DNA from 4 places in the Serratia sp. GW822-FHT06D09 genome. Region 2 is predicted to be linked to each of the others. Evidence: riboswitches for the same ligand, from Rfam matches in the RefSeq annotation. Region 2 holds a riboswitch; each other region holds the start of a gene.

Evidence for each region. A riboswitch is a leader RNA that binds a small molecule or an ion and turns the genes downstream of it on or off. The one in region 2 is predicted to bind thiamine pyrophosphate.
Region 1: linked by a shared signal. The riboswitch ahead of thiC (phosphomethylpyrimidine synthase ThiC) and the one ahead of thiB (thiamine ABC transporter substrate binding subunit) in region 2 are both predicted to bind thiamine pyrophosphate.
Region 3: linked by a shared signal. The riboswitch ahead of thiM (hydroxyethylthiazole kinase) and the one ahead of thiB (thiamine ABC transporter substrate binding subunit) in region 2 are both predicted to bind thiamine pyrophosphate.
Region 4: linked by a shared signal. The riboswitch ahead of AC1RKG_RS08870 (TenA family protein) and the one ahead of thiB (thiamine ABC transporter substrate binding subunit) in region 2 are both predicted to bind thiamine pyrophosphate.

The regions. Positions count from the first base shown of each region.
Region 1 covers NZ_JBXALO010000019.1:7,626-9,822, reverse strand. Annotated here, with positions in the region: gene thiC (phosphomethylpyrimidine synthase ThiC) at 1-1,208, opposite strand, end outside; TPP riboswitch at 1,323-1,447, opposite strand; gene AC1RKG_RS24255 (Rsd/AlgQ family anti-sigma factor) at 1,486-1,989, opposite strand; gene nudC (NAD(+) diphosphatase) at 2,089-2,197, shown strand, end outside.
Region 2 covers NZ_JBXALO010000006.1:192,941-195,137, reverse strand. Annotated here, with positions in the region: gene sgrR (HTH-type transcriptional regulator SgrR) at 1-1,132, shown strand, start outside; TPP riboswitch at 1,170-1,295, shown strand; gene thiB (thiamine ABC transporter substrate binding subunit) at 1,354-2,197, shown strand, end outside.
Region 3 covers NZ_JBXALO010000011.1:104,256-106,452, reverse strand. Annotated here, with positions in the region: gene AC1RKG_RS21640 (MFS transporter) at 1-189, shown strand, start outside; gene AC1RKG_RS21635 (GNAT family N-acetyltransferase) at 236-661, opposite strand; TPP riboswitch at 730-831, shown strand; gene thiM (hydroxyethylthiazole kinase) at 868-1,662, shown strand; gene thiD (bifunctional hydroxymethylpyrimidine kinase/phosphomethylpyrimidine kinase) at 1,659-2,197, shown strand, end outside.
Region 4 covers NZ_JBXALO010000003.1:252,772-254,968, reverse strand. Annotated here, with positions in the region: gene AC1RKG_RS08875 (LLM class flavin-dependent oxidoreductase) at 1-618, opposite strand, end outside; TPP riboswitch at 776-878, shown strand; gene AC1RKG_RS08870 (TenA family protein) at 944-1,624, shown strand; gene AC1RKG_RS08865 (ABC transporter ATP-binding protein) at 1,621-2,197, shown strand, end outside.

The DNA.
Region 1 (2,197 bases), on a different contig from region 2:
ATTGAGCCGGGGCGCAGGCCATCGCCCAGGGACAGTGAGACGTCATAGGCGGCGCAAATTTCGCAGATTTCGCGGAAGTGCTGGTACAGGAAGTTTTCCTGATGGTGTGACAGACACCATTTAGCCATGATCGAACCGCCGCGCGAGACGATGCCGGTCAGGCGCTTGGCGGTCATCGGTACATAGCGCAACAGTACGCCGGCGTGGATGGTGAAGTAGTCAACGCCTTGCTCTGCCTGCTCAAGTAACGTATCGCGGAACATTTCCCAGGTCAGGTTTTCCGCCACGCCGTTCACTTTTTCCAGCGCCTGATAGATAGGCACCGTTCCGATCGGTACCGGGCTGTTACGCAGGATCCATTCGCGGGTTTCGTGGATATAGCGGCCGGTGGACAGGTCCATCACCGTATCCGCGCCCCAGCGGGTGGACCAGACCAGTTTTTCGACCTCCTCTTCGATGGATGAGGTCACCGCCGAGTTGCCGATGTTGGCGTTAACTTTCACCAGAAAATTGCGACCGATGATCATCGGCTCGGATTCGGGATGGTTGATATTAGCGGGGATGATGGCGCGTCCAGCGGCCACTTCCTGGCGAACGAATTCCGGCGTGATGTTCTCCGGCAGATTGGCGCCCCAACTTTGGCCTGGATGCTGCTGGCGCAGGACATCGCCACGGATACGCTCGCGGCCCATGTTTTCGCGGATGGCGATAAACTCCATCTCAGGGGTGATTACGCCAGCGCGGGCGTAGTGCAACTGGGTGACGCATTTGCCGGGTTGCGCCTTGCGCGGCCGCGGCAGATGTTCAAAACGCAGGTGATCCAGACCTTCATCCGCCAGGCGCTGCTGGGTAAAGCCGGAACTGACGCCATTGAGCAGTTCGGTATCACCGCGTTCAGCTATCCAGCCTGCACGCAGTTTTACCAGGCCGGTATGCACATTAAGTTCAGATTGCGGATCGCCATAAGGACCGGCAGTGTCGTATACCGGAATGGCTTCGTTGGGCTGGTACTGTGGGTTGTCTTTGTCGCCGCCAAGCAGCGTCGGGCTAAGCTGGATTTCACGCATCGGCACCCGCAGATCGTTGCGTGAGCCCTGCAGATAAATCCGGCGTGAATTGGGAAAGGACACGCCCTGAAGGGTATCGATAAACTGCTGGGCTTCTTCGCGTTGCTCTTTACGGGCACGGGGTTTTTTAACGTTAGACATAGCAAGTTCCTACCAGTGTGTTGGGTTGGGAATGTTGCTTGTCTGGAGCTCGGAGGGAGTAATGATGCTGGCCGACAGGGCGGGATTATCCCTGTTGGGATCACCTGCCTGTGGCGATAGATTACTCTTGTTCCCTTCGCGGGTATTAACCCGATCAGGTTCCGCGGATCCCGAATTAACGGTCTCAGCCTGGCCAATTTGATGAACAAATCAGGCGCTAGGCACTCCGACAAGATGCCCCCAGTATAGGAGGGTGAATAAAAAAAACTACAAAATTCTAACGTGCCTGATCCAGCGCTTTATCCGGCATCGTTTGCTGCCAGGCTTCGGTCGCCAGTTGGATCAGCTTATCTTCCAGGGTAAAACGTGCCGCCAGGGTTTCACCGATATCCGACAATGCCTGATGGAGTTCCAGGCACACATCCTGATCGATATCCACTTCGGTATAGCGATCGTGAAATGCCATAATCTGTTCGGTATTTGCCCACAGTTTGGGGTAGATGTTTACCGACAGCGTCATTTTCGGACTGGATGCGCCTTCCACTTGCTTGATAATTCTGTCATAGATATGAAAATGACCGGCGGAGAGGTAATCCACCAGATTATGGCAAAAGTTCTCCAGCGCTTTTTCATTCAGCGGCGTATGCTTTTCTTTATTCGGTTTGATACCCACGAGGGTGCAATAGGCGACCAGCAATTGCTTGCGAGCCTGAAGCCATTGATCAACTAATTCATTACTACCACCAACGCGCTGAGTCAGGCTTTCCAAACGGTTGAGCATGTTTGACTCCGTAAGTAATAAAACGTAACAGTAAGTTATTAAAATGTTACAAGGCCGATTTGTAGAGTGCCAGTGAAGCTGAGGTTGTGCAACAACGATATGGAACTTGCATTAACGGGTAATGAAAATGGCTGGTGGATTGTCAGCCATGAAAGCAAACTTTGGTTACCAAACGGTGAATTGCCGTGTGGTTTGGCGGCGTCATTCT
Region 2 (2,197 bases):
GTTGCATTGGCGCTTTTATTTACGCCCGGCCATTCATTTCCACCATGGGCGCGAGCTGGAAATGGAAGATGTCATCAGTTCGCTCAGCCGGTTGATGCCACAACCGCTGTTCTCCCATATCGAACGCGTGACGTCGCCGACGCCCTACGTGATTGACGTGCATCTGCATAGCCCCGATTACTGGTTGCCGTGGCTGCTGGGCAGCGTGCACGCCATGATATTGCCGCGCGAGTGGCAGAGCCTGCCGGAGTTCTCGCGCCATCCGGTCGGTACCGGCCCCTATAGCGTGGTGCGCAATCACCGCAGCCAGATGAAAATTCACGCCTTTGATGATTACTTTGGCTATCGCGCACTGATCGACGAGGTCAATATCTGGGTGCTGCCAGAGGTGACCGAAGAACTGGTACACTCCGGCGTACAGCTCCAGGCGGACGATACCGGGAAAAACGAGCTGGAAAGTCGACTGGAAGAAGGCTGCTATTTTCTGCTATTCGATCAGCGCTCTCCGCTGGCGGCCGATCCGGTCATCCGCAGCTGGTTATGCGAACTGATCAACCCTATTTCGCTCCTGAGCAACGCCGGCCCTGTTTATCAACGCTATTGGTCACCGGCCTACGGCATTCTGCCGCGCTGGCACCACAATCGCGCGCTGGCATTGCAGCCCAAACCGGCCGGATTGACCGAACTGACCCTGACCTACTACAGCGAACACTCGGAGTTCCACGCCATTCAGCAGGCCATCGAGCCGCTGCTGGCGCAGCACGGCATTAAGCTGAATATTCAGATTGTCGATTACGCTACCTGGCATAAAGGCGACGCGAGCACCGATTTGTGGCTCGGCAGCGCCAACTTTTACCTGCCGCTGGAGTTCTCACTGTTCGCCACCCTGTATGAACTGCCGCTGATGCAGCACTGCATGAGTGAGGACTTGTCCGAAGATGCGGCGCTGTGGCGCGCCAATGCCCTGCCGCTGGCGGACTTTTGCCAACGTCTGGTCAGCGGCCATCAATTGCATCCTCTGTTCCACCACTGGCTGCAACTGCATGGCCAGCGCAGCATGCGCGGCGTGCGAATGAACACTCTGGGTTGGTTCGATTTCAAATCCGCCTGGTTTGCGCCGCCGGAAGCATAAGCACCTTTCACCGGCGCCCGTTAGTCTTTACAATGGCGCCGTCTCAACGGGGTGCGAAACGACAGCAGCGTAATGAAAACGCAAGCGGCCGGTTTTGCTGAGAACAAACCCGTCGAACCTGATCCGGTCAATACCGGCGGAGGGATTTGAGCCCAGCGATCCGGCATCAGCCGCTTGCCCCCTCAGATACCCTTGCCCCCCTAAATTTTCAGGAGTGCAAAGTGGTCAAAAAAAGCCTGCCCTTGTTACTGTTGTTTTGCGCAGCACCGGTGTTCGCCAAGCCCACGCTGACGGTCTACACCTACGATTCCTTCGCCGCTGACTGGGGCCCTGGCCCGGCGGTCAAAAAAGCCTTTGAGGCCCAATGTGATTGCGAGCTGAAATTTGTCGCGCTGGAAGACGGTGTCTCACTGCTTAACCGCCTGCGCATGGAAGGCAAAAACAGCGCCGCCGACGTGGTGCTGGGGCTGGACAACAACCTGCTACAGGCGGCGCAGCAAACTGGGCTATTCGCGCCAAGCGACGTCGACAGCAGCAAATTGAACGTACCGGGCGGCTGGCAAGACAAAACCTTCGTCCCCTATGACTACGGCTACTTTGCCTTCGTTTACAACAAAGAAAAGCTGAAAAACCCGCCCAAAAGCCTGCATGAGCTGGTCGACAGCAGCCAGAACTGGAAAGTGATCTATGAGGATCCGCGTACCAGTACCCCAGGTTTGGGTCTGCTGCTGTGGATGCAGAAAGTGTATGGCGATCAGGCACCGGCAGCCTGGCAGAAGCTGGCGAAGAAAACCGTCACCGTGACCAAGGGCTGGAGCGAAGCCTATGGCCTGTTCCTGAAAGGCGAAGGCGATTTGGTGCTTAGCTACACCACCTCCCCAGCCTACCATCTGATTGAAGAAAAAAAAGACAGCTACGCCGCTGCCAACTTCAGTGAAGGCCATTATCTGCAGGTGGAAGTGGCGGGCAAACTCAAGGCCAGCAAGCAACCTGAGTTGGCGGAACGCTTTATGCAATTTATGGTATCCCCGGCGTTCCAAAACGCCATTCCTACCGGCAACTGGA
Region 3 (2,197 bases), on a different contig from region 2:
TATGCCCCGGCGATGTTCTGTTTTAGCCTGTACGGTCATATTCTCGATGCCTTCCCAGGACTGACCGGTTACAAGATCGTTTTCGGGCTGATGGGCATGTTTGCCTGTGCCGGGATCATAGTGTCGGGGCTGTTGGTCAGAAATATCCGCGCACGCGCAAAACTGACCCCGGCGGCTTCTGTCGCCTGAGCCGGGGGCTTTAATGAACGGGCACGGTTTGCGCTGTGCCCTTATTTTATTTTGCCGGGGAGTGCAGCAGGTAATATTCTTCCCCGCCGTCATTGCCAGTAGCGATGATTCGCCAACCGTGCTTGTGGTAGAACGCTAGCGCCTTCTTATTCTTCACCAGGCATTTCAGCGAACCGGTGGCGGTAAAGGTCTGTTCCGCCGCTTGTAACAGAGCGCTGCCGACGCCGAGCGGCGGCAGATGCGGATCGACATACAGGTTGTGAATAAAGTTGTCCTGGCGATAAATCGACACAAATCCCAGCCGCTTCCCCTGATCTTCCGCCACCCAAATATCTTCGCCCAGCGTTGAGCGATCGAAATCCTCCAGCCGGTAATCTTCGGTATCGCGCCACGGAAACGCCGCTTTACGCGAAGCCAGATACAGGGTGCGCAGGAAGGGGCGATCGGCCTCTTGGTATTTTCTTATCTGCATGGCGCCTCCTTTTTATTTTTTGACACTATAGCGCGATTGACCTCACCGGCGGCAACCCCAATAATGGCCGTCTTGACTCGGGGTGCCCTGCGCGATGCGCGGTGGCTGAGATTTTACCCGTATTACCTGATCTGGATTATGCCAGCGTAGGGAAGTCTCGGTGCCCCAACCGGTACCCGCCTTCTTGAACGCCGGTTGGGAGGAATATGCTCGCTCGACCTGATGTTTTCCCCGGCGCCCGCGCCGCGGCCTGTTTGACTCAATTTAAACGCCAATCGCCCCTGATCCATTGCCTGACCAACGAAGTGGTGCAGGAACTGACGGCTAACGTCCTGTTGGCGCTCGGCGCTTCGCCGGCGATGGTGGTAGAACCGACCGAAGCAGCGCAGTTCAGCCGACTGGCGGATGCGGTGCTGATCAACGTTGGCACCCTCAATGCATCACGCGCTGAATCCATGCTGGCTGCGGTGGAAGCTGCCAACGTGGCACAAACACCCTGGACGCTGGATCCGGTAGCGGTCGGCGGGTTGGTCTATCGCACTGCGTTTGCCCATCGTTTGTTGGGTGAGAAGCCGGCGGCGATCCGCGGCAACGCTTCTGAAATCATGGCGCTGAGCGGTTTGCAGGCTAACGGACGTGGCGTAGACAGTGCAGACGACTCGCTGGCGGCATTGCCGGCGGCGCGCGAATTGGCGCGCAGCAGCGGTGCGGTAGTGGCAGTAACCGGCGTTGTTGATTACATCACCGATGGCCAGCGTGACTGGGCGGTCACCGGCGGTGATGTGCTGATGACGCGGGTGGTCGGTACCGGTTGTGCACTTTCTGCGGTGGTGGCGGCATTTTGCAGTTTACCGGGCGATCGGCTCGATAACGTGGCGACCGCCTGCCGGGTGATGTCGCTTTGCGGTGAACGGGCCACGCGCCGTGCCGCCGGGCCGGGCAGTTTCACCCCGGCGTTCCTCGACGCACTGTATCAACTGCGCCCGGAGGAACTGCAATGAAACGCATTAACGCACTGACAATTGCCGGGACCGATCCGAGCGGCGGCGCCGGCATTCAGGCCGATCTAAAAGCTTTTTCTGCGTTGGGGGCCTATGGTGCCTCGGTGATTACCGCGCTGGTGGCGCAAAACACCCGTGGTGTGCAGTCGGTCTACAACATAGATCCGGCCTTTGTCGCCGCTCAGCTGGATTCCGTCTTCAGCGACCTGCGCATCGACAGCACCAAGATTGGCATGTTGGCCAACGCCGATATTGTGCAGGCGGTGGCGGAGCGTTTGCGCCATTATCAGCCGTCTTTTGTGGTACTGGATACCGTGATGCTGGCAAAAAGCGGCGATCCGCTGCTGGCGCCGGAGGCGGTGGATTCGATCCGTCGTGAACTGTTGCCGCTGGTGTCGATCATCACGCCGAACCTGCCGGAGGCGGCGGCGCTGCTGGCGTGCGCCCCGGCGGAAAATGAGCGCCAGATGCGTGAGCAGGGCCGGGCGCTCCTGGCGATGGGGTGTCAGGCGGTGTTGATGAAAGGGGGTCACCT
Region 4 (2,197 bases), on a different contig from region 2:
TGAGCTTTGCAGATTCATGCCCAGCTTCGCCGCCCAGATCGCCGTGGCGTTTGAGCTGGCGCCCCACCAGATGCGATCGCGCAGCCCGGCGGAGAAAGGTTCTACCCGCAGCAAGCCCGGCGGGTTCGGGAACATCGGTTGCGGGTTAGGTTCAGCAAAGCCTTCGCCACGCAGCGCTTCCAACAGGACGTCGGTATGGCGGCGCGCCATATCGGCTTCGGTCTCGCCTTCGGCAGGCGTATAACCAAAATAACGCCAGCCATCAATCACCTGTTCGGGAGAACCGCGGCTGATGCCCAGTTGCAGCCGCCCGCCGGAAATCAGGTCGGCGGCGCAGGCATCTTCGACCATATAAAGCGGATTTTCATAGCGCATGTCGATCACGCCGGTGCCGATCTCAATACGCTGGGTTTTGGCGCCGATGGCTGCCAGCAGCGGGAATGGCGAGGCAAGCTGGCGGGCAAAGTGGTGTACGCGAAAATAAGCCCCATCCGCCCCCAGCTCTTCTGCCGCCACGGCAAGATCAATGGATTGCAGCAGCGCATCTGCCGCCGAACGGGTGCCCGACTGCGACGAAGGCGTCCAGTGGCCGAAAGAAAGGAAGCCGATTTTCTTCATGGGGTGATCCTTAGATTCATTAATGACCGGATTACAGTGACAAAAATCGCCCCCTTCCGGCCAGAAATATCGTGGCCGATCGCACTAAACGGATCCTTTTACGCCACGACGCCACACTGCCTGAGCATTGTAATCAAAAAGTAAATATCGTATAACAGGCTCCTCCGAGGGGTGTCCTGTTACGGGCTGAGATGGCGCAAGCCGAACCCTTTGAACCTGATCTGGGTCATGCCAGCGAAGGGACGGTCGGCAATCCCCTCACGGCGGTTGCCTGTTCATACCTCACCTCAGCGCGCCCGGATCTCCACTCACTTTTGGAGGTCCCATGTTTACTCCCTTATTCGATAACGGTCTTTACGGAAAGCTGCGCCAACAGGCCGGCGGTCACTGGCAGGACTATGTGGCACACCCCTTTATTCAGCAACTGGCCGCCGGTACGCTGCCGGAACCCGCTTTTCGCCGCTACCTGACGCAGGATTATCTGTTCCTGATCCACTTTGCCCGCGCCTATGCCCTGCTGGTCAGCAAACTGCGCACCCTGCCGGAAATGCGTGCCGCTACCGCTTCGCTCAATGCGATTGTCGCCGAACTGCCCCTGCACCTGGCCTATTGTGCCGACTGGGGATTGAGCGAACCGCAGATAGCCGCCGAACCCGAAGCGCCGGAAACCCTCAATTACACCCGCTATGTGCTCGATATCGGCCACGCCGGAGATGCTCTGGATCTGCTGGCAGCGTTAATGCCCTGCGTCGCCGGCTATGCCGAAATCGGCCTGCGCCTGCTCAACGATCCCAACACCGTGATGGAAGGCAATCCCTATGCCTCGTGGATCCGCAACTATGGTGATCCCGCCTATCTGAGCGGCGTACAAGCCTCCCTCGACCTGCTGGAAAACGTTGGCCTCCAGCGGGGTGCCCCAAGCCGTCTAAACGAACTGTCGGCGATTTTCACCACCGCCACCCGCCTGGAATCCGCCTTCTGGCAGATGGGGTTGAATGCCCAATGAGCCTCGGCGACACGCAGCACGGCAATGCCCGGCCCGGTATTCAGGTACGGGATCTGACCCTGCGCTTTGGTCAGCAGGTGATTTTCGATGGTCTGAATTTCGATATCGCCGGCGGCAGCTTCGTTGCCCTGCTCGGTGCCAGCGGCGCGGGGAAAACCAGCCTGCTGAAGATCATCGCCGGGCTGGCGAAACCCACCTCCGGTACGGTTATCGGCAGCGATGGCCTACCGATCGCCGGACGTATCGCTTATATGGGGCAAAAGGATCTGCTCTATCCCTGGCTGACAATTGACGAGAATATTAGCCTCGGTGCGCGGCTGCGCGGCGAAAAGGTCGACCGCGCCTGGGCGGAACATCTGCGGGAACGCGTGGGCTTGACCGGCTATGGCCGCAGCTTGCCTGCCGCGCTGTCCGGTGGCATGCGTCAACGTGCCGCTATTGCCCGCACGCTGTATGAGCGCCAGCCGATTGTGTTGATGGATGAACCCTTCTCCGCGCTGGATACCATCACCCGCGCCATGATCCAGCAGCTGGCCGCCGAACTGCTGGCGCAGCATACCGTGCTGCTGATCA